3 regions of the Shewanella sp. ECSMB14101 genome follow, and region 2 is predicted to be linked to each of the others. Evidence: predicted binding sites of a transcription regulator. Region 2 holds the regulator's gene; each other region holds the start of a gene.
The links. Region 2 encodes MetJ, which represses methionine synthesis genes. Its sites were predicted from a motif close to TAGACGTCTAGACGTCTA; they were not measured.

Region 1: metH (methionine synthase) is a predicted target of MetJ. The motif match lies at 3,608-3,625, and genes of this name have one in related genera.
Region 3: NY07_RS05350 (cystathionine beta-lyase) is a predicted target of MetJ. The motif match lies at 4,502-4,519, and genes of this name have one in related genera.

Annotation. Positions count from the first base shown of each region.
Region 1 is NZ_JSFF01000017.1:36,441-47,207, reverse strand. Features, by position in the region: gene cobT (nicotinate-nucleotide--dimethylbenzimidazole phosphoribosyltransferase) at 1-396, opposite strand, end outside; gene NY07_RS13565 (FecCD family ABC transporter permease) at 453-1,487, opposite strand; gene NY07_RS13560 (ABC transporter ATP-binding protein) at 1,474-2,319, opposite strand; cobalamin riboswitch at 2,517-2,696, opposite strand; gene NY07_RS13555 (histidine phosphatase family protein) at 2,765-3,376, opposite strand; gene metH (methionine synthase) at 3,708-7,430, shown strand; gene NY07_RS13545 (hypothetical protein) at 7,779-9,623, opposite strand; gene NY07_RS13540 (hypothetical protein) at 10,463-10,767, shown strand, end outside.
Region 2 is NZ_JSFF01000007.1:17,921-28,687, reverse strand. Features, by position in the region: gene NY07_RS07875 (DUF3373 domain-containing protein) at 1-18, opposite strand, end outside; gene NY07_RS07870 (c-type cytochrome) at 82-411, opposite strand; gene NY07_RS07865 (conjugal transfer protein TraF) at 911-2,107, shown strand; gene NY07_RS07860 (sulfite exporter TauE/SafE family protein) at 2,159-2,899, opposite strand; gene metJ (met regulon transcriptional regulator MetJ) at 2,977-3,291, opposite strand; gene metB (cystathionine gamma-synthase) at 3,515-4,681, shown strand; gene NY07_RS07845 (bifunctional aspartate kinase/homoserine dehydrogenase II) at 4,701-7,094, shown strand; gene metF (methylenetetrahydrofolate reductase) at 7,359-8,249, shown strand; gene NY07_RS07835 (c-type cytochrome) at 8,376-8,966, shown strand; gene NY07_RS07830 (c-type cytochrome) at 8,978-10,045, shown strand; gene NY07_RS07825 (cysteine-rich CWC family protein) at 10,112-10,333, shown strand; gene NY07_RS07820 (hypothetical protein) at 10,361-10,738, shown strand.
Region 3 is NZ_JSFF01000004.1:94,075-104,841, forward strand. Features, by position in the region: gene NY07_RS05335 (NfeD family protein) at 1-1,124, opposite strand, end outside; gene yegD (molecular chaperone) at 1,239-2,606, shown strand; gene NY07_RS05345 (CreA family protein) at 2,624-3,112, shown strand; gene NY07_RS19505 (hypothetical protein) at 3,134-3,298, shown strand; gene NY07_RS05350 (cystathionine beta-lyase) at 3,278-4,465, opposite strand; gene pdsS (proteobacterial dedicated sortase system histidine kinase) at 4,570-6,744, opposite strand; gene pdsR (proteobacterial dedicated sortase system response regulator) at 6,747-7,439, opposite strand; gene pdsO (sortase-associated OmpA-like protein PdsO) at 7,659-8,405, shown strand; gene NY07_RS05370 (marine proteobacterial sortase target protein) at 8,529-10,667, shown strand; gene NY07_RS05375 (class GN sortase) at 10,664-10,767, shown strand, end outside.

The sequences.
Region 1 (10,767 bases), on a different contig from region 2:
ATGTATTGCGCCAGTGCCAGCCCCGAGCCTTTGGTTAATCAGCCTAGGCTGGTCGGCAATTTCATTGGCGATGCCGCAATCGATCACCTCCATGGTCACCCCAGCCTGGGCACAAAAAAGATTAATCGCCGCGCCGCCAGAGAGAAAATTCATCACCATCTGCGTCGTCACCTCACTGGGCGCAATGGAGACGCCCGAGGCGGCGATGCCGTGATCGCCGGCAAACACCAACAAGGTAGGATGGACTATCTGCGGGTTGTCAGGGCCCAATACCCGAGCTATGGTCAGCGCTAAAGATTCCAGCTGGCCCAGTGCGCCAAGCGGCTTGGTCTTGCTATCGATTCGCTGCTGGATCTTGGCATCAAATTCGCCACTGACTCCGACTATCTCAAACATACTGCTTAACCTCTATGATTGGCTGACAACACTGGCGCCCGATAGGGGACCTTTGCCTAACCACGGCGCTTACCGCCTAAAATAAACAAAAAGAACAGGCTACCGATCACCGCGGTAATAATGCCCACGGGTAGCTCCTGATAGCTGAGCAGGCACCTGGCCAGCACATCCACCCAGATCATAAACAGACCGCCCACCAAGGCCGTCAACATCAGGGCGAAGCGGCCAGGCAATAGGAGGCGCACCATATGGGGCACCATCAGGCCGACAAAACCTATGCCGCCGCAGTTGGCCACCAGCACGGCGGTGATTAACGAGCAGAGCAGCAGACTGATCAGTCGCAGGCGCCGCACCTGGATCCCTAAGGTATGGGCCGTCTCATCTCCTGCCTTGATCGCCAAAATCTGCCGCTTGAGCAACAGCAAGATAGCCGTTGCACCCAACACTAGGACCCAGGGCAACCAGAGCATCTGCCAACTCGCCTTGGCAAAGCTGCCCAGGCTCCAAAACAGCACGGCGGCGGCCGACTGCGGCCCGGAGAAATAGAGCATCAGACTGGCCAGCGCCCCAAACAGAAAGGAGATCGCCACGCCGGAAAGTAGCATACGCTCTATCTGGGTGCTCAAGTTGGCGCCGCACAAGGCCAGCACCATAAGCACCGCCAGGCTGGCACCGATAAAGGCGCCGAGCGGCAAGCCGATACTGGCCAGGGCACCACCTGCGCCGCCCAGCAGGGTGATCACGACCACGGCGCCAAAGGAGGCACCCGAGGAGATACCAAATAGATAGGGGTCGGCCAAAGGGTTGCGGGTCACCGTCTGTAACACGGCGCCGGCGATGGCCAGACCGAAGCCAGCGATAAAGGCCAGCAAGATGCGCGGCAGACGTAGCTCCAGCACGATCCTAGCTGTGACGCCGCCAGGATCGGCGCCGCTCAATTTAGCCAGCAATAGCTCGAGCACCTCGATCACGCCTATCTCGGCGGCGCCGAAGCTCACCGCCAAAATAGGCGTCGCCAGCGTCAAGAGCGCCAGGCAGGCAAGCGCCAGTGAGCGCCTGGCGCTATGATCGCCACGGTTAAGGCTTAACATGATTTGCCTCCTGCTCACCGTGAGATTGGGCCTGCTCGCCGTAATAACCATAGAAATAGTGGATCTGCGGATTACCATGCTGGGGATGAGGCGCCACCTGACAACAGACACCGAAGGTGTTGGCGATCTGGGCTTCACTCAGCACCTGCTTAGGCGTCCCCTGAGCCACGGCCCAGCCGCGATCGAGCAACAACAGCTTATCGCACATGGCACTGGCAAGATTCAGATCATGGATAGAGATCACCACTGTCACCCCAAGAGTCTTCAGCAGTTCGAGGATCTGGATCTGATAACGGATATCCAGGTGATTAGTTGGCTCATCGAGGATCAATAGCTTAGGGCGCTGCACTATGGCGCGGGCGATCAAAGCGCGCTGCTTCTCACCGCCCGAAAGGGACTCGTAAGCCTGCCCGGCGCGATCGCTTAAGCCCACTGTCTCCAAGGCGCGGCGCACCGCCTGCTTGTCGGCGGGGGTCGTCATCGAAAAGGCGCTCTTGTGAGGCGTCAGCCCAAGTGCCACCAGCTGCGCCGTGGTCATGTCGAAATGCTGCGGCGTATCTTGCAGCACTACGGCGACCTCACGGGCAAATGCCCGGGCACTCAGGCTGGCGATGGGTTGGCCAAACAGCTTGATCTCGCCGCGACTCGGAGTAAGAAAACGATAGAGGCAACGCAGTAGGGTGGATTTACCGGCGCCGTTAGGGCCTATGATCCCCAGCATCTTGCCCTGGGGAAGATCTAAGCTGATCTGAGATAAGATATCCCGCTCACCGCAGTGCCAGCCGAGTTCATTGACCGAGAGAACAGGCGCACAGTTGCTCGATTCATTCAGACTAGTGTGACTCGTTTGGCTGCTTAAACCTTGATTATTCTGGCCCAGGCTATTTGGGCCTTGCTCGCCACTCGCGCTCGCTTCTTGGCTCACCAAGGCATTCCTCGCAAGCAGCATGGCTGCGCACGCAGCCCTGGGACCAGAGTTGGCCCTTCGATTGTATTCATCTATTCGCTCCCTCAAGTCACCCGCTTGAGATAGTAGTTAGAGAGTAGGCAGGTATCCTGACTCGTGGCGACCCGGGCGATGATACGACCTGGCAGCACACTCACAGTTGCGGGCACAGTTTGGGCTAACGGCACTTGGCCTCCCCAATTCCCTATTAAGTCCGAGTTATTCCCAGTGGGATCTCGACACCTTACTCCCGGCGCAGGCGGTCCCTGCGCCCGGTTATTATGCGGTATTTCCGCCAAGAGACAAGGCGAAACACAAGTTAGTTCATGGCTTATTCGGCGTCATGCCAGTGCAATCGCCAGTAGCCTTCCCCCCCCTTGTCGCGGTAATGACTTATCTTAACCACGCTGGCGTAATTCAGGCTTAGCTGGGTGTAGAAGCCTACCGCTCGCTCTACCCCAAGGGCCTTGGCCATCAAGTGACGGATAACCCCGCCATGGGTGATCAACAGCAAAATCTCACCGCTATGCTGATGTACCAACTGCTCGACCATCTCGTCGATACGCTGCTCAAAGGCCGCCATGGTTTCAGCCTCAGGCAAGGGATGTTCCCAGGGATCTTGCCAATAGGCGCTCAACTCAGCGCCATGCTCGGCGTGCAGCTCAGGAATGGGCTGACCATCCCAGCGGCCGAAATAGATCTCTTTTAAACCAGCATCTAACGCCACCTTGATCTGACTCTTGCTGGTCAAATGCTCGGCAAACACGCGGCAACGCTTAAGCGGCGAGCTGATCACCCTGTCTACCGGCTCCGGCAGCTTGGCAAAGGCGAGTTGCATCTGAGCAAAACCTATCTCGGTCAGGGGCAGATCGCTGTGCCCCCTCAGCAAGTTACCGCCTTCACATTCGCCGTGTCGCATCAAATAGAGTGTCGTTTGCGTCATATCCGCAGCATTAAACCTTTTCAAGTTAAGTCGCTAGCAGCATACCCTTATGGCAATAAGCTTGGCAACGCCGGACAATTAACACATTGAAAAACTTTCAAATTAAATATCTTTGCCGGCCTTTACATACAATGCAGTTTAAACAGGACGCAGCGGCGCAGCTCTCGAATTTCATCCGGGTTTACGCTTATACTCATTTGACTTGCCCTGGGTATTATAAGTCGATTAGTATAGACGTCTATACGTTTATACATCCAAAAACAAAAATAGTGCGTCGATGAGCTAGACGCAGTCAGTTTAGGCAATAGGTCAGTTGAAGTAGGTAAAAGTTATGGCGACCCCATCCCCTGTTCAAAACGTAAGACAGATTAACGACGCGATCCGCGAGCGACTCAATAACGAAATTTTGATCCTCGACGGCGCCATGGGCACCATGATCCAGAACCATAAACTGGAAGAAGCCGACTTTCGCGGCGCGCGCTTTGCCGATTGGCCCTGCGATCTTAAGGGCAACAACGACCTGTTGGTGCTGACTCAAGCTGAGCTGATTAAACAGATCCACAAGGATTACCTTGAGGCTGGCGCCGACATCATAGAAACCAACACCTTTAACGCTACCCGTGTGGCCATGGCCGACTATGAGATGCAGGAGCTGTCACGGGAGATCAACCTAGAGGGCGCTCGCCTCGCCCGCACCGCCTGCGACGAGGTGAGCCGCGCAACTGGTCGCCAATGCTATGTTGCCGGGGTACTAGGGCCCACCAACCGCACCTGCTCCATCAGCCCGGATGTCAACGATCCCGGCTATCGCAATATCCATTTCGACGAGCTAGTCAGCGCCTATATCGAGTCCATCGAGGCCCTGATAGAAGGCGGCGCCGACATCATCATGGTAGAAACCATCTTCGATACCCTCAACGCCAAGGCGGCGCTGTTTGCCATCGAAACGGTCTTCGACCAGCTGGGTCAACGCCTGCCTATCATGATCTCAGGCACCATTACCGATGCCTCGGGCCGCACGCTGACGGGCCAGACCACAGAGGCCTTCTATAACTCGCTGCGCCATGTGAAGCCACTTTCTATCGGCCTCAACTGTGCCCTGGGCCCACAAGAACTGCGTCCCTATGTGGAGGAGCTGTCGAAGATCGCCGAGTGTTATGTCTCCGCCCACCCCAACGCTGGCCTGCCCAACGAGTTTGGCGGGTACGATGAGACGCCAGAGGAGATGGCCGAGGTGATAGGCCCCTGGGCAGAGGAAGGTTTGCTCAACATTATCGGCGGCTGCTGCGGTACCACACCTGAGCATATCAAGGTGATCCGCGCGGCTGTCACTAAACACAGCGCCCGCACATTGCCTAAACTGCCCGTAGCCTGCCGCCTGTCGGGACTGGAGCCCCTAACCATAGACGCTGACTCCCTGTTTGTGAACGTGGGCGAGCGCACCAATGTCACCGGCTCGGCCAAGTTTCTGCGGCTGATCAAGACAGGCGAATACGAAGAGGCGCTGTCGGTCGCCCGGGATCAGGTAGAGAACGGTGCCCAGATCATCGATATCAACATGGATGAGGGGATGCTCGACGGCGTCGAGGTGATGCAGAAGTTTCTCAACCTTATCGCCTCAGAGCCAGATATCAGCCGGGTACCTATCATGATCGACTCCTCCAAGTGGGAGGTGATCGAAGCCGGACTCAAATGCATTCAAGGCAAAGGGGTGGTCAACTCCATCTCCCTCAAGGAGGGCGAAGAGAAGTTTATCGAGCAGGCCACCCTGGTAAAACGCTACGGCGCGGCGGCCATCATCATGGCCTTCGACGAGGTCGGTCAGGCCGACACCATGGCGCGCAAGATAGAGATCTGTACCCGCGCCTACCGGGTATTGGTCGATAAAGTGGGCTTCCCGCCAGAAGATATTATCTTCGACCCTAACATCTTCGCCATCGCCACCGGCATCGACGAGCACGACAACTATGCGGTGGACTTCATCGAGGCAACGCGCGAGATCAAGCGCACCCTGCCCCATGCGATGATCTCCGGCGGGGTATCGAATGTCTCCTTCTCTTTCCGCGGCAACAACCCGGTGCGCGAGGCGATCCACGCCGTGTTCCTCTACCACGCCATCCAGGCGGGGATGGACATGGGCATAGTCAACGCCGGACAGCTGGCGATCTATGATGATATCGATCCCGAGCTGAAGGCCAGGGTTGAGGCTGTGGTGCTAAATCTTCCCTGCCCGGTTGAAGGTTCTAACAACACAGAGCAGCTGCTGGAGATCGCCGAGCAGTACCGTGGCGACGGCTCCGCTGGCCCCAAGAAAGAAGATCTTGAGTGGCGCAGCTGGCCGGTCAACAAGCGTCTGGAACACGCCCTGGTTAAGGGGAACACCGACTTTATTGACCAAGACACCGAAGAGGCGCGCCAGCAGGCCACTCGTCCACTGGATGTGATCGAAGGCCCGCTGATGGACGGCATGAACGTGGTCGGCGACCTATTTGGCTCGGGTAAGATGTTCCTGCCTCAAGTAGTGAAATCGGCGCGGGTAATGAAAAAGGCCGTGGCCTACCTCAACCCCTTTATCGAAGCCGAGAAGGTCGAGGGGCAGTCCAACGGCAAGATCCTCATGGTCACGGTAAAGGGTGACGTGCACGACATCGGCAAGAACATCGTCGGGGTGGTGCTGGCCTGTAACGGCTATGAGGTGATCGATCTGGGTGTCATGGTGCCGGTCGAGAAGATCATCGAGGTGGCCAAGGCGGAAAATGTCGACATTATCGGTATGTCGGGCCTGATCACCCCAAGCCTAGATGAGATGGTACACAACGTCAAAGCCTTCCATAAGGCGGGACTCACCATCCCCTCCATCATAGGCGGCGCCACCTGCTCTAAGATACACACCGCGGTCAAGATTGCCCCTCATGCCCCCAAAGGTGCCATCTACATCGCCGACGCCTCACGCGCCGTGCCCATGGTGGCTAAGCTGATCAGCAACGAAACCCGTCAGGCGACCATAGACGCCACCTATGACGAGTATCAGATGATGCGCGACAAACGCAATTCACAGGCTAAGCGCAAGCAGATCATCTCCATCGAGGCGGCGCGGGAAAACCGCTGCCAGCAGGACTGGAACACTCATACGCCTTTCGTGCCCAATCAACTGGGCAGACAGGTATTTGACGACTATCCGCTGGAAGATCTTATCGAGCGTATCGACTGGACACCGTTTTTCCGCAGCTGGGAGCTACATGGTCACTTCCCCAAGATCCTCGACGACGAGGTAGTGGGCGAAGAGGCGCGCAAGCTCTATCAAGATGCCAAGGCGATGCTCAAGACCATCATCGAAGAGAAATGGCTTACGGCAAAGGCGGTTATCGGCCTCTTCCCGGCCAACACGGTTAACCATGATGATATCGAGATCTACACCGACGAGACCCGCAGCCAGGTCGAGATGACCACCCATCATCTGCGGATGCAGATAGAGCGTGTCGGTAACGACAACTTCTGTCTCGCCGACTTTGTCGCGCCGAAAGACTCAGGCGTCGCCGACTACATGGGCGGCTTCGCCGTCACTGCCGGGCACGGCATCGACGAGCATGTAGCCCGCTTCGAAGCCAACCACGACGATTACAACGCCATCATGCTTAAGTGTCTGGCCGACCGACTGGCCGAGGCCTTCGCCGAGCGGATGCACGAGCGGGTACGTAAGGAGTTCTGGGGCTACGCCGCCGATGAGCAGCTAGACAACGAGGCGCTGATCCGCGAGAAATACAAAGGCATACGTCCGGCTCCCGGCTACCCTGCCTGCCCGGATCACACCGAAAAAGGCCTGCTGTGGGAGCTACTACAACCCGACGAGACCATAGATCTTAAGATCACCGAGAGCTACGCCATGTTCCCCACCGCCGCCGTCTCCGGCTGGTACTTCGCCCACCCGCAGTCGCGCTACTTCGGCGTAACCAATATCGGCCGGGATCAGGTGGAGGACTATGCCAAACGTAAAGGAATGAGTGTCGAGGAGACAGAGCGGTGGTTAGCACCAGTGCTTGATTATGATGTTTAACGGAGAGGGTTCCTGCGTAAACCTTATTACGCTTTGATGAGCCAAGCTTTGCTTGGCTAGTACTCGAAGCCTTCCAGGCTTCACCCGGCCAAGGGGTATTGCTTGTCCAATACCCCTTGCATCCCCAAGGACACCCCAGACGAAGTTGTGATCCCTCGTGCTTATGGATAAATCGCTAGCGCTTCCGAAGGATGCATCCATGCACCTGCGGAAGCTAGTCGGGCATCCATGCCCGCCTCACCCGATTTATTCCAACGCCCTTCAGCAACTTCGATGGGGACTTGTTGTAGCTTTAACCCGCATTGAAAACTAATAATGACAGCTGATAAAAATAAACAACCTCAAAATCTAGATATTTTTTGCAATCAACTCAGCCTTTAGTAAACCACCTTTAGTTAGTAACTTTGCTGAGAATTTAGGGTTACGGCGAGATTTGTAAGCGTCATAGATCATCTTCAATCCTTCCGCTTCCAATAGTGATATATTAATTTCTGTATCCATTTCAGCACTTTCAACAAAGTCCTGCGAAAAACTTGGAGCGATAATCAATACCTGAGCAACTCTTTTCCCCTGATTTTCACAGCGGTTTACATATGCCTTGACCTGTCTTGATGTTGTTGAATATTTTGCAAAATCACCATTTTTAAATGTCTTAGCCTCACCAATAATCACATCGTCATCACTTAAAGATATGACTATATCTGCTTTATCTTTGGCTGTGTTAATTGACTTCCTCACATCTTCATCAACAACTAAATTCAAGTTTTCAAATATCTCTTTAGTTATCTCTTCAAATTTAACACCTACCTCTGCTTCTGATATTTCAATTGCTGCTTTTCTTAAGGCAGCCAGATCCCTTCTTGCAAGCGCAGGATAATTCTCTATTAATTTTTCATTTGCATTAGCGAAAGACTCCAAAATCAGCTGCCTTGGATTCCCCCTTTTCGACAGTGACATTTTATCCCGAACCACTTTTATTTGTTCATTACTTAACAAATAGAGGATGTCAACCGGCGTAATACTTAAAGCCCTCAATTTCTCTGTATCAATGTCTTCAGACTCTTCCAATTCAAACTCAGTTCTAAGTATAGATTCAAAGTCAGGAAAGTGAGTTTGAAGTGTTACATACAGCTCCTTAAAGCCTGCAGCACTAAGACTTTCGAACTCTTGGTGAGTTGAGTTATTTAATTTAGATATAATAACGTTAATTCTATCGTCCAATGTAGCGCCAATTTTATCTACGTTCAGATCCAAGTCATGTATTAGCGCCTTTAACCTATCCTTTCTTTCATTAAGAGGCTCACCAGAACTAAATATATCTCGTTGGAGAATATTTCTTATAGGAATTCTAGAATGAATAATTTCATTAATCTTCTTATAACGTTCAACACCTCTAATCTTCTTATTATAATATTTAAACACATTAGATAATTCAGGGTCAGATAGTGATCTAAGTATTCTTAAGGTGTGTTTATTTGCCAATTCCTTACCCTGAAGCTCATTTAAAATAGCAACAACTTCATCCGCAACCAATACCTCTGCTCGCTTCCTATTTATAAACAACACACCCATTTCCCTCAAGGAGTTCAAACCATCCAGAACATTATTTTGAGGTATCGGATTAATCAGATGCTCTATTGCAGAAGCTTCATCCATAGATATACCTAATCGATCAGCCAAGGTATTCAATATACTTCTTTCATCGTCAGTAATTCTTGCTTCGCGATTAATCTTCTCATCATTTAGGAATGCAACACTGAAACAATCATGATAAATGGCTAATTGTCTCCCCCAACACATATCTTCGGAATCTTTATCCCTCTCAATCAAATCTTTTATTTCTAGTGATGAGTCATTTAACTTCTTCCACTCTTTATTATACAAGTGTTCAATCCAAGATATACGAGCGATGCAATTCCCATCTCGCGTAAGAATATTTACCAGCAGACCAATTTGGGCGTCTGACATAGCAATTTGCTCTTGAATAAACTCTTTATATATAGAAGAAACCAAAGCAAACAAGGAAGTGATTTCACTACCTGAAGCATTCTTTATCTGTCCATCGATCTTACCCACTGATTTTGCTAATTGCTTATCATTTGGTAAAGCGCTAGTGCACAACTTATCTAAGCATGAAATAAATTTCGACTTTTCGACCTGATTAATACTTGATAATACTTGGGATAATTTCATAGATATCTCGACTCTCTAAATTAGGCTTCTAGATAGCAGCGAGACGACTACACCTTTACTATCCGAAACCCTAAACAACCTAAAATGATTGCAAAGAATGAGATACATTTAATGGGAGGCAATTGATAATTGTTTCTTATTCGTCGTCTTCCATGAAATATACTTAAGATATAAATACCTAAGTGTACCAATCCTTCCCTGCAGCACTTTCTATCGACAGCATTCAACATAGCGTTCAAAAAATAACCTGTCCAGATATTTTGTTTTAAAACGATCAGTTAAGTTAAAGCTAAAGTTATAATAATTATCTCGAAAAGAAGGTTGTGGCTACAGCAGATCCCCATCGAAGTTGCCGAAATACGCAGATGAAAATGCCGTATAGCCATCATGGACGATGGCTAAGGCTCGGAGGGACAGGAGTCCCATCCGAGTCGTTAGGCGATTTTCATTGGAGTATGAGGGCAAACAACTTCGTCTGGGGCGTCTGGGTGGATGCAAGGAGGGCGAGGACGAGCAGTCCTCCTTGCCCTGGTGTGGAACGGAGTTCCACGACTTTTTCAGCCGTGAGGCTAATTAACCCTGAGTGAAACTTACCTCGGCCATCAGGCCGCATTCTCCCGGGTGTGGGATGGAATCCCCCGACTTCCTCGGTCGCCAGACCAACACTCCCTAACTGTCGAGTTAAACCTGATACACAGTGATTAATCAAAGATCTAACGGTTTAGGCTTTCTTAAAAAGAAACAAAATGATAACCTAAACCACTAAATTAAATAACAAAATAAAGATCTATTAATTTAGACAAAGTTGAATTAAACACTAACTTTTTCAGGGAAGACATATGAAACTCTTAAAAGGGACTCCCCTCCTATTATCGGGAATATTGCTGACCGCCTGCGGTGGCAGCTCAGATGAAACAGATAACAATCAAAATTCAAACTTGCCAGTTAAGCAAATAGTCGGCGAGTTTAAGTCAAGCGCGACTCAATGCGATTATAGTGTTGCCAACACAGATGTAACCCTTATTGTTCATAAGGCTGACGGCTCTGTTCTCAGTCAATACCAGATGGATACTCAAGGAAAGTTTGATATCCCATGGCCCAAAGATGCCAAACATCTCACCACGATTTGGCAAGACAACGGATA
Region 2 (10,767 bases):
AGACAGTAGAGTACGCATGTGAATCTCTCCTTAGGCGCTCATCGGGAGCAGTGAATGAGCGCTTCGATTACGAAACTGTGGTTAACCGCAAGTTTGTGGTTGATCGGAATCGGCCGCGTGGTCGTATAAAAATTGCTGAATATCCAAGCGCTCTTTGTCGGAGAGGTTTTTAAATACTTCAGGTTGAGCGCTGTGCATATCGCGTTTAAAGAAGCGGTCCCACTGGCTCATGGTCTTGCTCATAGGAGTGAGTTCACCGGCGGCATCACCCTTGCTGTGGCAGGCTTTGCACTCTTTTTTGTAGAGATGTTTGCCTTTCTTAGGGTTACCGCCATCGACGGCGTAGACTTGTCCGCCGACGCAGAAAGCGAGTAGTAAACAGGTGCTGATTTTGGTTAGGTTTTTCATCATCTTTTTCCTTAATCGCTACTGTGAGCGATTTATTAACATGAAACAAAATGCTTGTTTCTTGTTGGAAAATTTACCAAAAATGGGCAGTTGTAAATTTGATGTTGATCACCTTCATGAAATAAATCTAATTGATAAAAATATCATGGATAAAAGTCTAATGGATGTTGCTTAAGTTGTTGAAAAATATTGTTTGTTTTTGTTTTTTAGCGAGAAAAGCCAAGCAATAATTGGAGTGGTTAAGATCACACTTTGTTATTTAAGCACCCTCTAAATAGGTATTTAGACTTGTTTTAGCTCAGCCAATGCGCTCAATAACTCAAGTCGCAGAGCAGGTTTGTCGGCAAAATATTGTTGTAGGCGCTTGGGGCTAAAAAGGGGTGAAAAAAATTATTAAATTGTCCCGTTTTGCAGTCACTGTTTTGAGGGCATGGTCTATCTTTAAATACAGCTTGGTCAGTTTTTTAGAGCAAGTACAAGAATAATGAATGGGGTGAATGATATGAAATACCTTAGCTTGGCTATTGCGGTGTTATTGTCTTGCCATGTCTCTGTGGCGTCTGCTGCTTCTCTCTATAGCGAGGCTAGGAGCGATGCCATGGGCGGAACCGGGGTTGCGGCATCTAACCGCGAAGGTGCCGCCTTTATCAACCCTGCTCTGTTAGCTATTCATGCTCCTAAGTACTCTAGTGGTGCCGTGATGATACCGGCTTTGGGGGCCGAAGTGGGCAGCCTCGATGACCTCATTGATAAGTTTGACGCCCTGCAGGATTCCTATGACAGCCTTGAAGCCGCCATCGATGCCGGTGACGTGACGGGCATAAGCAGTTTTCGAGATCTGCTGATTTCCGATCTAGAGGCACTCGATGGCGAGAACGCTTACGCCAAGGTGGGACTGGGTTTTTCTGTGGTGCTGCCGACTAAGCGTATGCCCATGTCGATTTTCTATAAGACATATATAGATGTGGCGAGCGTGGCAGTGATAGAGCAGAGCGATATCGATTCCTTGACGAATCTGGATCCCAACAATCCTCCAGAGGTGACCGATTTAGACTCACAGGGCGCCGTGGTGGCGGGGGCTATTTCAGACCTTGGGCTTGCCTTGAGCTTTCCACTCTCGATAGTCAATATGCCGATAGCGGTGGGGATTTCTCCCAAGCTTCAGCGTATAGATACCTATAACTATGTGGTCAGTGCTAATAACTACGATGTCGATGACTTTGACGACAACAAGTATCGCAACGATGAAAGCGTGTTTAACTTGGATATCGGCGTGGCCATGCAGCCCATAGAAGGCTTAACTCTGGGCCTATCTGGACGCAACTTGGTGAGTCAGAAGCTCGATACCGTTGAGACCTTGGGGCGTCAGTTTACCTATCGCATCGAGGCCTTATACACCTTAGGTGTTGCCTATGATTGGGATAAGTTCAGTTTGACGTCCGATGTGGATCTCAACGGTCATAAGCGCTTTGACGAGCTGGGTGAAACACAATATTGGCGCATAGGTGGTGAAATGAGAGCCACAGATTGGTTTGCGTTGCGATTGGGTTATCGTCACGATATGAAAGATACCAGTAGTAACCTCTATAGCTTAGGTACGGGCTTTACCATAGGGCGCTTCTTTAACTTAGATCTTACCGGTTTAGTGGGCAGTGACGATGCCTTTGGCGGCGTGATTCAAACTTCTTATCATTTTTAGCCTAAGGTAGCGATAATCGAAAAGCCGGCAATATTGCCGGCTTTTTCTATTTTATAGCAGACTCGTTATCGACTTGGCGGCCAATAGGATAGCACTCAGGCTACAAAGAATAAGCGTCATCATGCGGGTCTTTTGTTTGTCTATGCGTCCGACGAGTCGGTTTGCCATCAGATAACCAAGCAGCACTGAGGGCAGTAGTAAGGCCGAGCAGTAAAAGTGTTGCGGGGTAAGTAGCCCTGTCAGCCCTAAGATCACCATGGCGATGGCGGAACTGAAGATAAAGAAGGCCGATAATGCAGCGCGAAACTGCTTGGCATCTTTGCCCGAGAGTAAGATAGCCAATGGCGGACCGCCTATGGCAGCTATGTTGCCGAAGATCCCCGAAATCACGCCAGCGCTAAAGAGAGAACGTCGATTGACCACCAGGCTAACCCTGAGCAGGCTCAGCACTACGGCAATTGCGACAATGATGGAGATTGTGAGTCCTAAGATAGCTTGTGGGGCGAACAAGAGTAAACCAGCGCCGATAAATCCACCTGGGATTCGACCAAGCAAGGCGTATTGCAGCCCATTAAACTCCAAGGCGCCGCGTTCACGAAATAGGGTCAATAGGGCGATAGAGAAACCCATTAAGATCACGGGCGCCGGAACCAATGAGGGCTCGATAAGATAAAGTAACGGTGAGGCTACTATCGCCATGCCAAAGCCGATAAGGCTCTGGGTAAGAGCGCCGACAAAGACGATAAGCGAGGCGAGCGCTAAGATCTGTGGATCGAGCGGAAGTGCAGGCACAGGGATAGTCCAGACTAAGTGTGAAAACTAAAGAGGGATCGCCTAGCGATCCCTCTGTCGATTAGTGTGTGGCCGTGTTATTCCATCTCTTCCCACTCAATGCCCATTTCGGTCATTAGGCGTTTTACCTCTGCTGGAATGCTGTCGGGTTTATCTTTAGACAGGTCATCATCGTGCGGCAGTGGCTGGCCAGTATAGGCATGTAAGAAAGCTTCGCAGAGTAACTCACTATTGGTGGCGTGACGTAAGTTATTGACCTGGCGCCGAGTGCGCTCATCGGTTAATACCTTAAGCACCTTTAGAGGAATAGAGACAGTGATCTTCTTTACCTGCTCATTCTTCTTACCATGTTCAGCATAGGGGCTGATATAATCGCCATTCCACTCAGTCATTGACTCACCTGTAAATTCTCAAATTCGGTGCAGATTTTAAACCCTTACAAAATACAGTCAAATTATTGCCTCTAATTTTTGGTAATTGCAAATAGATTTCTAAATGTTTGGACGTCTAAACGTCTAAAGTTGTTGACGCTACCCGTTGGCTTAGGTACATTTAGACGTCCAGACATCTCTTTTGCCAGAGGTCTCTGCCCAGATTCGAATTGAGGAGTTGAAGATGACAGAGCGTAAACTAGCCACCGCCGCCGTAAGACAAGGCATAGAGTCAGACACTCAGCATGGTGCCGTGGTGCCGCCTATCTATCTGTCGACAAATTACTCGTTTGAAGGGCATCAACAGCCGCGGGCATTCGATTATAGTCGTTCGGGCAATCCTACTCGCTCAATCTTGGGCGATGCAATTGCCGAGTTGGAAAAAGGGGCTACTGGTGTGATCACCTGCACCGGCATGGCAGCCATCACTCTTGTGACCAGCCTGCTAGGGCCTGAGGATCTCTTGGTGGTCCCCCATGATTGTTATGGCGGCAGCTATCGACTCTTTACCAACCTCGCGAAGAAGGGTGCCTTTAAGTTAGCCGTAGTGGATCAAACCGATGATGTCGCGTTACGCCAAGCGCTATCACAAGCGCCTAAGATGGTGTGGCTTGAGACACCTTCTAACCCGCTGCTGAGGGTGGTCGATATTGAAGCCATTGCACAGGCGAGCCATCAGGTTGGGGCGCAGGTTGTAGTGGATAACACCTTCTTGTCTCCCATCTTGCAGCAACCTTTGTTGCTCGGCGCCGACATAGTGGTGCACTCGACCACCAAATATATTAACGGCCACAGCGATGTTGTCGGCGGGGCCGTGGTGGCCAAAGACCCTGAGGTCGGCGAGTTACTGCACTGGTGGTCTAATACTTTGGGGCTGACCGGTTCGGCTTTTGACAGCTACCTGACCCTGAGGGGATTAAGAACTCTCTCGGTGCGTATTCGTGAACATCAGGCCAACGCCCAGAAGGTTTTGGCCCTGCTGTGTGACCACAAGGCGGTAGAAAAAGTGTATTATCCGGGCCTTGTCGAGCATCCTGGCCATGAAATTGCGGCTAGACAGCAGAAGGGCTTCGGCGCAATGCTCAGTTTTGAGTTAAAAGGCGGTGAATCGGCACTCGTTGCCTTTTTAGATGCGTTACAATACTTCTCGGTAGCCGAGAGTCTGGGGGGCGTGGAGAGTCTGGTGGCAGTACCTGCGACTATGACCCACAGAGCGATGGACCCAGAGGCGCGTCGCGAAGCGGGTGTTAAAGATACCCTGATCCGCTTGTCAGTAGGGATTGAAGATGGCGAGGATCTGGTGGCAGGTATACTCGCCGGTTTAGAAGCGGCTATCGCGGTAAGTAGTTAAAGGGTTTGAGGAGCATAAAATGACACGATGTCATTTGCATAAATTTGGTGGTTCTAGTTTAGCGGATGCAGATTGTTACCGCCGCGTCGCTCACATTTTACTGACTCATGGCCACAGCGATGATTTGATCGTGGTGTCGGCTGCGGGTAAGAGTACCAATTTTTTATACCGCTTGCTGGAGCTGTGTGACTCAAATCAGCTATGGCAAGAGGAGTTACAGGTGCTGGTGAGTTACCAGCAAAACCTGATTGAACAGTTGCTCTCCAATGAGCAGGCCCGTAGCCTCAGAGAGCGCCTGTCGACCGACAAGTCGCAGCTGAGTAGCCTGCTGTCGCTGGATGAACTGAACGACTATCAACGTAACCAGGTAGTAAGTTTCGGCGAGCGTTGGTCTTCGCGTCTGCTGGCGGCGCTGCTGAGAGAATCTGGCGTGGCCGCATCGGATGTCGATGCCCGTACCCTGCTGGTAGCCGATGAAGGCGCCGTGCCGCAGATCCGCATAGACGAGTCGAGACAAAGAGTGCAGGCACTGCTTGAGGCTCATCCTCAAGAGCGTCTGGTGATCACCGGCTTTATCTGCGCCAATGAACAGGGTGATACCCTGCTGCTTGGTCGCAATGGCTCAGATTTTAGTGCCACCCTGTTGGCCAGTCTGGCAGATATCGAGCGAGTCACCATCTGGACCGACGTCGAAGGGGTGTTTAACGCTGACCCCAACCGAATTAATGATGCCAAGTTGCTTAAGAGCATGTCGCTGACCGAGGCGAATCGCCTGGCGCATCTGGGCTCCCCTGTGCTGCACAATCGTACCCTGCAGCCTCTGTTTGATACCGAGGTTAGCCTGGCGGTGCGCTCAAGTTATGCCCCCCATACCGACTTCACCCTGATCGCGCCAAAGAGCTCGTCGGCCAGTGCCCCTGTGGTGACCAGTCTGGCGAGCGTTAGCCTATTCAGCTTGACCATAGATGTCGAGTTGCCGCAGTTGCTGGCTTGCTTTGCCCGGGCAGGGCTGACGCCACTGGCCTATTGGTCATTGGCTCATGGTCGCGCCGAGCTGGCCTTTACCCATGAGAATCAGAAGCAAGCCCAGGCGATTTTTGAAGCCAATACTGACGAGCTGGGTATCGATGAGTTGCAGCTTAGAGACGATCTTGGCCTGGTGGCCTTAGTGAGTGCCGATGCCAGCCTCTATCGTCGCGGCTTTTCCCGCCTGCTGAGCCGAGAGGCGCATCCTCTGTGTAACGATGGTTTGAGTCTGGTGACCTTAGTGCCTAAGGCCCAGGTGAATCTGTTAACTCAGAAGGTGCACAGACGCTGCGCCGGTCCACGTAAGCGCATCGGCGTCCTGCTGCTGGGCATAGGCAACATAGGTGAAGCCTGGATCGATCTCTTTAAGCGTGCTCGCCCTGTGCTTAATAAGGAGCTGGAGGTCAGCGTCGAGTTAGTGGGACTACTGAGTTCCAAGAAGGCGCTGCTCAGTGAGACAGATATCGACCTTAACACCTGGCAAAAGGCCTTTGAAGAGCGAGGTACAGCCTGGCAATACACTCATCTGTTTGAGCAGCTTCAGGCACTGGACTGCGATGAGTTGATCGCTTTGGATATCAGCGCCAGCGCCGATCTCACCCTGCAATATCCTGAGTTCTTTGCCCGCGGTATTCATATCGTCAGCGCCAACAAGCTGGCGGGTTCTGGCCCGCTGGCTTTCTATCAGGAGCTGAAACAGCAGCTGGGCAACCGCCGTCTGTTCTGGCGCTATAACGCTAGCTGTGGCGCGGGTTTGCCTGTGCAACATGCACTCAACGATCTGCATAACAGTGGCGACAGTATCGAGGCCGTTGGCGGGATCTTCTCGGGAACCCTGTGCTGGCTGTTTGAGCACTATGATGCCACTAAGCCTTTTTCGCAGTTGTTGTTGGAAGCCAAGGGGCTGGGCATTACCGAGCCGGACCCACGCGATGATCTTTCTGGGCGGGACATGCAGCGTAAGTTGTTGATTTTGGCCCGTGAGATAGGCTATGACATAGAGCTTGATGATATTGAGCTTGAGTCATTAGTGCCGGCGTCTCTGGCTGAGATCCCACTGGATGACTTCCTTTCACGTATGGCGGAACTCGATGGCGAGATGTTGCAGCAGTATCAGGCGGCCGCCGAGCAGAACAAGGTGCTCAGGTATGTCGCTTCGCTGGACAGCCAACAAGGGCAGCTTAAGGCTAAGGTGGGAATTGAGTGGGTCGATAGAAGTCATCCCTATGCCAACCTGACACCGGGTGATAATGTCTTTGTGATCCGCAGTGATTTTTATCAGGATAACCCGCTGATCATCCGTGGTCCGGGGGCCGGGCGCGAGGTGACGGCGGCTGCGGTGCAGTCAGATCTGGCGCAGATGTGCCGGGATCTTCTACAAGAGTAATCTAAAGGGTCGATGCGTGCATCGGCCTTTTTTATACCTTTTTATCTCCTTCTTTTTATCTCTCTTTCAGTGGGTTTCGCCGGATGAATCGGTGAGATCGGCCTGCCTGTGTCAGCCGTTTCGCTTTCGGACTATCTTATAAACAGATTGTTTTGCAATGAGTCAATTTTTAGGCTTGACATCACTCTGAGTTTCTCTAGTATATGGACATATAGACGTCCAAACGTCTAAAAATATTTTTGCTCTAGGTCTGAGGGAATTAAGATGGCTTTTCACCACGCACAACACGCCAATTCGTTAAACCAAAGCTTGTCTGAGCTCAATGGTGACATCAATGTGTCCTTTGAGTTTTTCCCGCCGGCCACACCTGAGATGGAAACTATCTTATGGAACTCTATCAGACGATTAGAGCCGCTTAATCCTAAGTTTGTATCCGTGACTTACGGTGCTAATTCTGGCGTTCGTGATCGTACCCATGGGGTGATTGAGCGTATTCAAAAAGAGACAGACTTGGTGGCGGCGCCCCATCTGACCCTAGTCGATGCCAGCGACGAAGAGTTGGTGGAGCTGGCGAAACACTACTGGAACTCGGGTATACGCGATATCGTCGCCCTGCGTGGTGATCTCCCTGCGGGAAGCCCTAAGCCAACTCGTTTTGCCAATGACTTGGTGCGCTTGCTGAAATCTGTGGCCGATTTCGATATCTCTGTGGCGGCCTATCCAGAAGTTCATCCCGATGCCCCTAACGCCCAGGCGGACCTGATTAACCTTAAGAAAAAGATTGATGCCGGGGCCAACCGCGCCATCACCCAGTTCTTCTTCGATGTCGAATCTTATCTACGTTTTCGTGATCGCTGCGTGGCGGCCGGCATAGATGTAGAGATAGTGCCTGGCATTTTGCCTGTGACCAATTTTACTCAGCTGAAACGCTTTGCTGGCATGACCAATGTGTCTATCCCAAGATGGCTGCACAAGCAGTTTGAGGGGTTAGATGATGATCCATCGACCCGCCAGATGGTCGGCGCTAACGTGGCCATCGATATGGTCAAGGTGTTGTCCCGCGAAGGGGTGAAGGATTTTCATTTCTATACCCTAAACCGCGCCGAATTGACCTATGCCATCTGCCATACCTTAGGTGTCAGACCGGGTAAATAATCCATTTGTCATCACCTCCGGCCCCGCTTTTATCAGCGGGGCTTTTTTATACCTATTGCCAGTATGCGTAGTGGGGTTTTACTCCTATGATTAACCACAGCTAATAAGGAGGTTGATATGTACAAAATGCTTATCGGAGTGACTGTTCTTTTTTTGAGTAACCAGGCGATAGCCGCCAATGAGATGCCGCCTGCAGCGGCGCTGTGTGGTAGTTGCCACGGCCCTACGGGGATGGGGATTGAGCCTATTGCGCCGCGAATTGCAGGCTTATCGTCAGACTATATTGCTAAGCAGATCCACTTGTTTCAGCAAGGTGACAGGCAAAACCCGACCATGACGCCTATGGCGATGACGGTGCAGGGAGATGCCATTGGCCAGGTCGCCGATTATTTCGCGGCGCAGCCTGTGCCCGCACCGACAATAGTCACGCGTGGCAGTCAGCTCACCTTTGATTCGGTTGCCGAAACCTTGGTGTATCAGGGGGACTGGCAGCGTACTTTACCTGCTTGTGTCACTTGTCATGGCCCCTCGGGGATAGGTGGTGGTCAGTTTCCTCGTCTGGCGGGCCAGCAAGCCAGTTATCTTAAGAGCCAGCTGGAGGCCTGGCAGTCAGGCACGCGCAAGGGGGATGTTGATGGCATGATGAGTCATATCGCCAATAAGCTGAGTAAAGATGAGATAGCGGCACTTGCCGACTATTTTGCCAAGATGAAATAAAGGAGGCGGTAATGAACAGGAATCTATTGAGTCAGACACTAAGCGGCTTACTCTTAATCGCCCTTGGCAATAGTGTGCAGGCAGGGGAGTTGCCAGATAAGCAGGCTGAATTGAAGTTGGCGGCGCCAAGCCCTGACGCTGAGTACCTCAAGATGCGTGCGCTCTCGACCATTCCCCAGGGCACATTCGGTGACAAGGTGCGGCTCGGGTATCAGCTGTTTGTGAATACGCAGCAGCTGCGCGGTAAGTATGTGGGCAATGAGCTTAATTGCGTTAACTGTCATATGGATGCCGGCCGTAAGGCTAATGCTTCACCTTTGTGGGCCGCCTATCTGGCCTATCCGGCCTATCGTAAGAAAAACGATAAGGTAAACAGTTATCAGGAGCGGATCCAGGGCTGTTTTACCTATTCGATGAATGGCAAGGCGCCCGAGTCTGGCAGTGAGCCATTGGTGGCGCTGTCGGCTTATTCTTACTGGTTGGCCATGAGTGGTCTGATGGACAAATATGGCGTAGCGGGGGCTGTGCCTGAGCTGAGTGATGAAGAATTGCTTAAAGGGGGTAAGCGGGAGGACTTTGTTTTACCAGAGGCGATTGCCAAGGCGACTAGCCTGGATGAGCGCGCTAAATTGCCGGGCCGCGGATTTCCCGCCATTCCCAAGCCAGAGCAGGCCTATTCTCCAGCACGCGGGGAACAGGTGTATCGAGCCCATTGTCAATCTTGCCATGGTGAAAACGGCGAAGGTGTTGCCATGGCAGGGGTTTATAGCCTGCCGCCTTTATGGGGACCAAACAGCTTTAACTGGGGGGCGGGTATGCACAGGGTGAATACCGCGGCCAACTTCATCTATGAGAACATGCCTCTAGGTAAGAGCATTCAGCTCAGTCATCAGGATGCCTGGGATGTCGCAGCTTTTGTGGTCTCCCATGAGCGACCACAAGATCCACGCCTGAAAGAGGGTAAAGTGGCCGACCTTGCCGAGCGTTACCACAAACATCAGGGTTACTATGGTCAGTCGGTAGCAGAGGGAGCCGTGCTGGGCACTCAATCCTATCCCATCAACCCGGCGAAGCAATAAGCCCTAAACTTGTTCTACCCAAGACTGAGTGTTACCGTTGATGGCTAACACTCAGTTTTTTAATGTATGAATATAAAAGCCAGTATCTGCCCCCTGTGTCAGCAGCCTAATGCTTGTGCCATGGCGGCTAAGCGTCAGATAGAGACCTGTTGGTGTCAGCAGCAGGTCTTTGTGCCTAAACACCAGTTGGCACTGGATAACTTGGCACCTGAGCGTTGTATCTGCCAAGTTTGCGCTGAGGCCTTGAAACAAGAGGCTTTGCTAGGTGTCAGGCGTGTCGATAAGTAAAAAAGTATGATTTAAGGACAAACATCAATGAAAAAAATAGCAATAACCCTGTTGGGAGTTTTGATGCTACCAGGATGTGGCAATTTAAACCTAAGTGCCAATATTGCCCCTTCACCAGAGGAAGCTTTGAAGACTTATAAGGTCGAGGTGTACAGTGTGGAGGAGATTCATCGTTATAAGGCGGATTCCTTAGGCAAGGTTTCAACCTCCTTTTGCAGGATGCGGTCGAGCCAGCCAAGACCAACAGAATCTTTGTTAGTGGGTAATTTAAAGCATAAGGCGCAAAAGCTAGGGGCCAATGGCATAGTGGTCATGGAATGTGTCGACCATAAATTGAACAACGATTGTTCCGAGTATTTGCGTTGCGATGCGCTGGCGTACAGGGTCGATTTCGACAGGCTTTAAAAAGAAAAAGAGGCGAAATTGCCTCTTTT
Region 3 (10,767 bases), on a different contig from region 2:
TCGGCGTCGATCAAAAACAGGGATCCCAGCGCGAAGGCGACGATCCCGCCAAGGCCGAGAATGCCGAAACTCGGCACCATAGACTCGGCGATAATCAGGGCTATGCCTAACAGGATAAGACCCAAGCCCACATAGTTGATGGGCAACAACTGAAATGCGTAGAGGGCGACCAGAAGGGAGATGCCCCCAATGACGCCTGCGATACCTACGCCAGGGCTATAAAATTCAAGCAGCAAGCCATAGATACCGATTAACATCAGGATATAGGCGATGTTGGGGTCGGTAATGGTGGCGATGAAGTGACTTCGCCAGCTTTGTTCGTGGGGCACTAGCCTTGTTTGCTTAAGGTTGAAGCTATGGGGCTCGCCGTCTAAAACAACTTCCATACCGTCGAGTTTTGTCAGGAGTTCACCAGCGTCACTTGCCATCAGGGTGATCACATTCTGCTCCAGAGCCTCTGTGGCAGTGAGCGTTGCGGCATCACTCACCGCTTGTTCGGCAAATTCAACATTGCGGCCTCTTAAGTTGGCGAGGGAACGAATATAGGCGATGGCATCGTTACGTATCTTTTGGGTCATGGCGTTGTCGTTAGATCCCAGCTGCTTGCTGTCATCTCCTTTGGCTGGATCTTTGTCCCTTGGGTTTGATGGTTTCTCATTTTGGCTGGGCATTCCCATTTGTACAGGTGTGGCGGCGCCCAAAGTGGTGGCGGGTGCCATGGCTGCGATATGACAGGCGTATAGCATATAGGTACCGGCGCTCATGGCTCTAGCCCCTGAAGGAGCGACCAGACAGGCGATAGGCACCTTGGAGCTGAGGATAGCTTGGTTAATGCTGCGTAAGCTTGACACTAAGCCGCCAGGCGTATCGAGTTCAATGATCAGCAACGGCGGGCGCTCAGCAACGAGTAGCTCGTTGGCATGTTGGATCTCACTGCCTAGGTATTCGGCGATGGCGGGACCTATGGCGCCACTAAAACGCATCAGTGGCACCGCTTTAACTTGTGGCTCAGATGAGACGGTTGAGGCGTTTGTGTTCGTTTCGGGCATAGCCTGACCCAGACTCAGTACGATTAGTAGGAACAGAGTTATTAAACGTATGATGCGCCCAACACAAACCCGCATAGCGACTCCTTATGACTTATTTAAGTCTAGTCGATTTTGCGCGCCGCCTTTGCTTGTCTTTTCAGCTCAGTGTGTTATTTTTCTCGGCTTTTTGATGGGCGGGAGCCGCTAAGCATGTTTGTTGGATTCGATTATGGCAGCGCTAACTGCGCCGTTGGTGTGATGTTGGATGGCAAGGTGCAGCTTTTGCCTCTTGCGGGGGATTCTCACTATCTGGTATCGACCCTGTATGCGTTCGATCGGGAACTGATCAGCGAAGCTGTGTATCAGGCGCTTGCGAGCGATTTTAAGGCGGATTATGCCAAGCTTCGTTCGGCTCAGTTAAGCCGCGCACGCCACGCCCGTCAGGCGTTGGATCTTGATAGCGACGAGCAGGCGGTGTTTGTCGGTGAGCAGGCGGTGCAGCACTATCTGGATATGCCCGAAGAGGGCTTTTATGTACGCTCGCCCAAATCTTTTCTCGGTGCCACTGGCTTGCGAGTAGACCAAATCGCCCTATTTGAAGATATCGTCACCCTGATGATGATGCATATTAAACAACTGGCTGATAAGCAGCTCCAGGCTCACGGCACTGCCACTCATGCCGTGATCGGGCGTCCGGTGAATTTTCAAGGCATAGGCGGTGAGGAGAGTAATCGTCAGGCCGAAGCCATTTTAGCCCTGGCCGCTAAACGCGCCGGGTTTGAGCAGGTGAGTTTTCTGTTTGAGCCTTTGGCTGCGGGTATGGATTTTGAGGCCAGTCTTAACCAAGATAAGACAGTGTTGGTGGTGGATGTCGGTGGCGGCACGACCGACTGCTCAGTGGTGAAGATGGGACCATCTCATATCAATAAGGCAGATCGTAGTGAAGACTTTCTCGGTCATAGTGGTCAACGTATCGGCGGAAACGATCTGGATATCGCCCTGGCGATGAAGGCCTTTATGCAGCACCTGGGGCTTGGTTCCCATATGGTGAATGGACTGCCGGTGCCGAGTCAGCCATTTTGGAATGCGGTGGCGGTTAACGACATCAGTGCTCAGCGTGATTTTGCCAGTTTAACGAGCCGCAAGATGATTGAGGAGCTTATCAAGGACGCTACGCGTGCCGATCTTTTGGCGAGATTGCTAAAAGTGCAAGTGGAGCAACTGGGTTACCGTTTGGTACGCAGCGCCGAAGCGGCCAAGATTGCGCTGTCGGACGCGCCAGCCACCTGTGTTACCCTGGAGTATATCGACCCGGCGCTTAATGCCGATGTCGACCTTGAGCGCTTTAGCCTGGCTATCGAACAACCCGTTAGCCTGATCCAATCGCTAATGCGTCAGGCGATGGACCAGGCAGCCACACAGGCAGATATTATCTATGTGACAGGCGGCACGGCCAAGAGCCCGGCGATTTATCAAAAGATCGCCCAGATGTATCCTGAGACAGAGATAGTGGTAGGCGATCATTTTGGCAGTGTGACAGCAGGTCTGACGCGCTGGGCTCAAAAGCTGTTTTCCTAAGAAGAGATGGAGTAAGCATGAAAGCATTAATTCGGCTGGCGGGCGTCGCGGCGCTATTTGTACTCAGTGGCTGCGGTGATGATGTGGGTAAGGTGAGCCTGGGCCTGTTTACCACTAAAGATGTGATCATCGAAGCGCGCCGTGACCCTATGATCCCTGGCGTGACCTGTCATATTAGTCGTGTCGAGGCCAATCTGGATTTTGCCGATCCTTCAGATATGGGGATTGCTTGTCGTCAAACCGGGCCTATATTGCCTGGGGATCTCGCCAACATCGACAAGAGTCCAAAGGGCGAGGTGGTGTTTAAGGCATCTCTAAGCATACTGTTTAAGTCGCTAAAGGTGAGACGCATCTATGACGCTGATAACCAGACGCTGATTTACCTCTCCTATTCGACTAAGGAGACTGATGGCAGCCATAAACACAGCCTGTCCACCGTGCCGCTTTATGGCACACAGGCTTGGCAAACGAGTGGCTCAGCAAATGGACAGCCAGCGTCAAACTAAAATAAGTAGAACCAAAATAAGTTGAGCCAAAAACAAAACGCCGTCATCTTTGACGGCGTTTTGCTGTGGGTTATTTACGCCAGTGTAATTGCTGCAGTTGAGTTGCCACTGTTTAATCGCTATGGCGAAGACGCAGGCAATGCCTTACTTGACTTAGGTAATGCCTTACTCGTTGCGGCCATCTAATACCGCATTATAGCGCTCAAAGCCGGCCTCGAGATCTTTGATGAGATCGTCAGGGTTTTCTAGCCCCACATGCAAGCGGATCAGGGGTTTGCTGCTGTCCCACTGAGTGGCGGTGCGCAGCTTGTCGATACCAAAAACACCCAGAATCAGACTTTCATAGCCGCCCCATGAGAAGCCCATCTTAAAGTGCTGCATGTTTTCCACAAAGGCGGTGATCGACTTGATGTTGCCTTGCTTGAGTACAAAGGAGAAGAGGCCGTTAGACGCGCTGAAATCACGCTTAAAAAACTCATGCCCAGGGCAGGTGGTAAAGGCGGGGTGACGCAGGTGATCCACCTCTGGGCGCGTAGCCAACCAATTGGCAACCTTAAGGGCATTTTTTTCATGTTGCGCCATGCGAACCCCAAGGGTCCGCAACCCACGGCTGGCGAGGTAGATATCGTCCGCCGAGGTGCATTGCCCCATGAGATAGCTGTTTTCTCTAAGCTGCTCCCAATGGGCCTCGTTGGCGGTTGCGGTGCCCAGCATCACATCTGAATGGCCAACAATATATTTGGTGGCGGCCTGAATGGAGATATCGACCCCCAGTTCGAACGGACGGCTGTTGATAGGGGAGGCCCAGGTGTTATCCAGCATTACCACCAGACCATGCTTATGGGCAATGCGGCTCAAGGTCGGCACGTCTTGCACCTCTAGGGTGATAGAGCCGGGAGACTCAAGAAACAGTACCTTGGTATTGGGGCGGATAAGCGCCTCAATACCTTTGCCGATCAGCGGGTCGTAGTAGGTGGTTTCTATGCCAAAGCCTTTGAGCAGCTTGTCACACAGATCCCGTGTGGGTTCATAGGCGGTGTCGACCATCAAGAGATGATCGCCTGCCTTGAGAAAAGAGAGTAGTGCGCCCGATATGGCGGCTGAACCAGAGGGATAGAGCGCGGTGCCCACGCCACCTTCAAGTTCGGCAATGGCCGCCTGAAAGGCAAAGTGGGTAGGGGTGCCGCGGCGGCCATAAAACATCTCGCCATTGGCGCGGTTTTTGGTGGCGTAACGCATCTCTTCTATGGTGTCGAATACCACGGTGGAAGCGCGAAATACCGGGGGATTGATCACCCCCTTACTCCATTTCTTGTCACGGCCGACGCTAACTATCTTGGTCTCTTTTTTCATCCCATCTACTCATCTTGGCTAGGCAATGCAGCCATCTTAACATCTATACGGCTAAATGAAAGTGAGATTTACTTATGTGTTTACCCTGGCAAATCGGCCTGCATCTATTGGGTTTTAAGTGGCAGACGGATGTGGATAGCGACACCTATGGCTTGATTGTCTTGCATCAGATTTTCGGCGCGAATACTGCCGTCGTGGAAATCGGTGATCAGCCTGGCAATATAGAGTCCTAGCCCTAAGTGAGGCTTGTCTTGCACTTTCTGGTCGCGTACCGAGACCATGGACTCGAAGATCTGTTCGCCCATGTTCGCCGGCAGAGATGGCCCTTGGTTGCTGACGCACAGCAGTGCCTGTTTGCCCTTGGCTTTGAGTGACACCTTGATGGGCGTTTCAGGCTGGCTAAATTCGATGGCATTGGCGATCAGCTTGTCCATTAACTGGGCGATATATTCAGGCACGCCGCGCATCGGCATCGGCTCCTTATCGATCTCCAGTTCAAAGCGCTGATTGGGGTAGGTCATCTGATAGCCCTGCATACAGCCGGCGATCACCTTGTCGAGGGGGAAGTTATCGACATCGGCATCGGTGAGGGCTTCTTCGAGGCGCGTCGCTTCACTCATGTTATTGAGGATCATATTGAGTCGGCTAACCCCTTCATGGGCTCTGTCCACATATTTTTGATGCTGAGGCGGCAGTCCCTGGCTGTTGAGGTGCTCAAGCGATGAGCGAACCACGGCCACCGGCGTGCGCAGTTCATGGCCCAGACGGGAGGACATATTCTCCAGATAATGGGTATATTGGCCCAAACGGCTGACGATACTGGCGAAACTGCGGCTAAGATCGCCAATTTCATCGCGCACCTTTGACCCGATAATCGCCTTTCTGATCCGTCCCTGGCTGTCGATCGCCTGCTCTGCGTCATCGCGTAACTTGCGAATACGGCTGGAGATACTGGAGGCGAAGAAGAAGAGCGCCAGGGTGCCCATGCTCATTACGGTTAAGATCACGTTGAACAATTTCTCGAGCGCTTTGTTGCGCAGGGTACGGATGCCGTGGGTGGTTTCCTCGGCGATCACCACGCCCATGACGGTGTTATCGATCCAGATGGGGCTGGCGGCGGCGAGGATCACCGCCTTGCCATCGGGCGACAGGCGCCAGGTGGAGCCAAACTGACCGGCTAAGGCCTTGCGAATATGGCTGCCCTCCAATACGGTCGAGTCTTTCAGGGAGTCGACAAAATGTTTCGGCGGCGTGGTCAAAATGCGGTAGTAGAGGGGATGCAAATAGTTTTGCTTAAATCGCCCCCAGAAGCTGTCGGGTGTCTGTTCTGTGGCGGTTTGCGCCCAGACATTGGTGCTGCTGTAGATATCGCCGGATTTAGCCAATACCCGGCCATGGCGATCCACCACCCAGATCCGTGAGCTGTTATGGCTCATCCCCTTGATGATGCTTTCAATTTCTGGCGAAGGTACAAGCACAGTGCCTAGCTTGGTGACATCGTCGGTGGCCGAAGTACCGACAATCGCCTCAACATTGCGTTTACGCCTGTCGTTGACATCGACGATGGCAAAGCCCAGCTTGCTGCCTACCATCTCCAGCGGCATTCTGAGTTCTATGTTGTAGCCTTTTTCGGTTTTGAGCCATTTGCCCTGAATGCGCACTTCTGGAGTAACCGGTTGAGATCGCTTGGGGTCGGCGGGCAGTTCGAAGGCACTTATCCAGCCATCGCGTATGGTGGCGACGATATAGCGGCGAAAATGACCATCGGGCGCCAAGGTGGCGATGGCCAGATGGTCGTTATTGTCGATTCTCAGGCTGTTAGTGCCGCGGTAGATCACCTTAGGATCGGTCACCTCGAAATAGGCGTATAGGTAACCGGCGTATTTACCCACCATATGGGTAAAACTGACATTAAGGGGCTTGCCGTCATCGGCCTTAAATAGCTGGTGGTCGGCGCCATAAACCAGGGCGCGATGACGATTGGTTTGCCACTCGCCTAATTTACCATCTAGGTGTATGGGACCGCTTAAAGGATAGGCGTAGAGATCCCGTCCTTTTTTTACCTGTGACAGGAAACTGGCTTGTTTGTCGAATAGCTTAGGGCGTTCGTGTAGCGCGGTGGCCAGCGCCTGTGTGGTCCCTTCCAAGGTTTTTTCCTGACCATAGCGCAGGTACTTTTCCATCTCCCATACATACTGGTAGCCCAACCAAGGCAGGCAGAGCAGAAACAGGGAGAGGATGGCGACCTTAGTGCGCAGGCCGATGGGCAGATTAAACATGCTTAGTCTTGGTTGTCCCAGCGATAACCCATGCCATATACGGTATCTATGCAATCAAATTCAGGATCTTGGCTAATAAATTTCTTACGGATCCGCTTTACATGGGAGGTGATGGTGCTGTCGTCCACATAGATCTTGGCATCTTGCATAAGCGCTTGGCGACTGCGTACATGTCCGGGGTGTTTGGCCAGGGCATGTACCATCCAAAATTCGGTAACCGTCAGCTCGATAGGCAGCTGTTTCCAGTAGACCTGAATACGGTTGACATCTATGGTCAGGTTGCCGTGCTCTATCATGCCATCCTGGGGGTTAGCGCCATTTTGGATGTCCGAGCGTCGAAATAGTGCCGCCAGGCGGGCGATCAGATGTGGAAAGCTGACATCTTTACTCAAATAGTCGTCGGCGCCGAGTCTCAACCCACAGACGGTATCGAAATCGCTGTCACGGGCAGTCAGAAAGATGATCGGCAAAGTGTTAGACATGGCTCTGAGGGATTGGCACAGGGTAAAGCCGCCATCAATCTCATTTTCCAGGCCAATATCGATGATTGCCAGATCCGGTAAACGAGTATTGAAGGCTTCCATGGCGCTAGGGCGGTTGGCATAGGCCTGGACACTATAGCCTTGCTGCTGTAGCACCTCTTTGTAATTCTCGCGGATAGCCGCTTCATCTTCCACTATTGCAATACGCTTCATTATCTATCCAATACAGCTTCGTGTTTCTGGGAAGTGACTATACAGCAAATTTTCGGCGAAAAAAGTGGTGTGGCTAAAATGCCATTTTGTTGCCACATTTGGTCGCTGCATCGTCATTTTTGCACCCCTGACTTGCCATTTCACTGTTATTTAATGACCTCATCGACAGGAACCACAAGGTTCTAAATAACCCATCCATGTCAACTTGAGGAATTTCCCATGAAGAAGCAGATCATTGCCGTGTTAATCAGTGTTTCGTTATTTGGCAGCTCAGCGGCCTTCGCTGCCCCTAACACTCAAGCGACAACCGAGGTATCGAGTGATAAAGAAGCGCTGATCGGCGTTGGATCAGGCATAGTGCTGGGCGCCGTGGTGGCAGGCCCTGTGGGCGCGATCATCGGCGCATTTACCGGCGGCATGATAGGTCAGACGGTGGCCAATGACAGTGAGATTAAACAGCAACAGACGGCACTGGCAGAAAAAGAGTCTCGACTGATGGCACTCAAGCAGCAAAATGAGGCGCTCATGACGGTGCAGGAGGAGTATCAAGAGGCCAAGGTGGAGCTGGCCCAGCTCAGACAGCATCAGGGCACTCGTCTTGAGGAGTTGGCGCTCGGGTTGAATGTTCAGTTTAAAACCGGCTCCTCTACCGTTGAGCCCCATTTTCAGAGCCAACTCGATGAAGTAGCCGATGCCATGGTGATATCACCTCAGCTCAAGTTAGATCTTACCGGTTATGCCGACAGACGAGGTGACAGCAGCTATAACCAGGCGCTCTCTGAGCAGCGGGTTGCCGAGGTAAGAAGTTACTTGCTCGCCAAAGGGGTGGATGCATCTCGCCTTGACGCTAAGGCCTTTGGTGCCAGCGCGCCAGTGAAAGATGAACAGAGTTTCGAGAATGACTTTTTCGATCGCCGCGTGACCATCAAGTTAGTGCCAGGCGATACCGCGCTGGCAGCTAACTAAGTCAGGCCCATGAAGCAGCGTGTAAGAAGGAGAATTAAAATGTTGCCGCGCGCGAGTCTAAGGATATCCCAGACCGACCCTTGCCCCCCGAGGGGGGCTTTTTTTCCCCTAGGACGCCGCCTATTGGCGCGGCTATGGGAAGTGAACATTGCCCTGTTCGCCATGACGAGTTTAACTGCATTTGGCTTGACTACGATTGGCCTGACAACGCCGGCTTGGGGGCGGGCAATCCCTAGTGTCAGTGAAAGCCACTTTACTCAAATGAAGCAAGATGAGCTTGAGGTGCTTGGACAAGGCGTGCTGGAGTATCAGCTCGGTGGCGAGCTGGGTCAGAAGTCAGTGTCATCCACGGCGTTGGCTGTGGATACGCAAGTGAAGATGAATATCTCTGGCTGGATCAACCGTGTCTCAGTAAAGCAAATTTTTGTGAACGACAGCGACCACTGGCTCAATGGCCGCTATCAGTTTCCTCTGCCTCACGATGCGGCGGTCGATAGTCTGACACTGCAGATAGGTCAGCGCGTGATCGTCGGGGAGATCCAACCTAAGGCGGTGGCACGGCAAACCTTTGAGCAAGCCAAGGCCAGTGGTAAGAAGGCTAGTCTGGTCAGTCAGCAAAGACCGAATATCTTTTCATCTGAGGTCGCTAACCTTGGGCCGGGTGAGGCCTTAGTGGTGGAGATTGCCTATCAGCAGCAGGTGCGTTATCAAGATGGCGAATTTAGCCTGCGTTTTCCAACCGCCATAACCCCAAGATATGATCCAAACGCAAAGGCTAATCTGAGAGATGGCCAATCGGCATTCGGCAATAGAGGCCCTGAAACATCAGGAGAGCAGAAGCTCTATCTGGACGTGGTACTGGATGCCGGCATGACCATCAGTCGCTTGGAAACCCCGTATCACAAGATGCGTCAGACGCAACTTGGTGGCACTAAAATTGGCCTTAGCTTGACCAATAACTTGCGTCCCGACAGGGATTTTATGCTTAAGTGGCGCCCGCAGCTGGCCGAGCAGCCCAGCGCGGTCATGTTTAGCCAATTAGGTAAGACTCATGGAGAGCCGTCAGCTCAGGTCAAAGAGCAAGATAGCTACGCGTTGGTGATGCTGATGCCACCTCAAGATAAGGCTCGTGTGCGTCTGCCTCGGGAGCTGACCTTGGTAATCGACACCTCAGGTTCCATGTCGGGGGATTCGATTATGCAGGCCAAATCCGCCATTTTAAATGCCTTAGCTGGACTTGGTAGCCAGGACACCTTTAATGTGATCGCCTTTGACAGCTCAGTGCGCAGCCTATCACCCATGTCGCTGCCGGTGACCGCGGCAAACTTAGGTAAGGCTAATCTATTTGTACAAAGTCTTGAAGCCGATGGCGGAACTGAGATGGCGCCGGCACTACTGCGGGCCTTGAGTCAGCCGGAGCCCGCCACTTCAATGTCACAACGCCTAAAACAGGTGGTGTTTATTACCGATGGTGCCATAGGTAACGAGGCCTCTCTGTTTGCCCTGATTGCCGCCAATATCGGTCGCCAGCGCCTGTTTACCGTAGGGATAGGCGCGGCCCCCAATGGCTACTTTATGGAGCGCGCCGCCAGGGCTGGGCGCGGCACATATACCTATGTTGGCAAGATCAGCGAGGTGGACGCCAAGATAGGGGAGTTGTTAGAAAAGATAGAGTCGCCACAGATCAGCAATGTGACTCTCACTCTAGATGATGGCTCTATTCCAGATTACTGGCCGGTGCAGATCGGGGATCTCTATGCCCATGAACCCATCATGGTGGCCCTGAGATTAACCGCTACTCAGCGCGCCGTGAGTGATGCGTTAATCATTTCTGGGGATCTGGATGGTAAGAACTGGCAGCGAAGATTGGCCCTGTCGGCACAGGAAAAGCCGCGCGGCATCGATCTTATCTGGGCTCGCAATCAAATAGCCAGTCTGGAGCTTGGTAAAAATCCCCACAATCACGATGCGGTGAAGGCAAGTGTGACCCGTTTGGCGATGGATTATCATCTGGTCAGTGCCTATACCAGCCTGATAGCCGTGGATAAGACACCGTCGCGTCCTGAAAGCGTCGATGCAATGGAGCTGTTTAAACCCGCTATGCTTCCGGTTCAACAGCAGTGGCCTCAAACGGCGACCGAGAGCCGACTGTATCTGGCTGTTGGCGCTATGATGCTCGCCTTAATCGCTGCCTATTGGTTCAGTTATCTACCCTGTTTGCACCGTTTGTGGCGCAGACGTCTAAGTGAGGTGCACTCATGAACCGTCGCAGACGCTTAGGCCTGAGGCATGTGTTGCTGTTTACCGCACTGATGGCGGCCATGACACTGATATTCAAAGGAGGATATATGCAAGCTAAGGC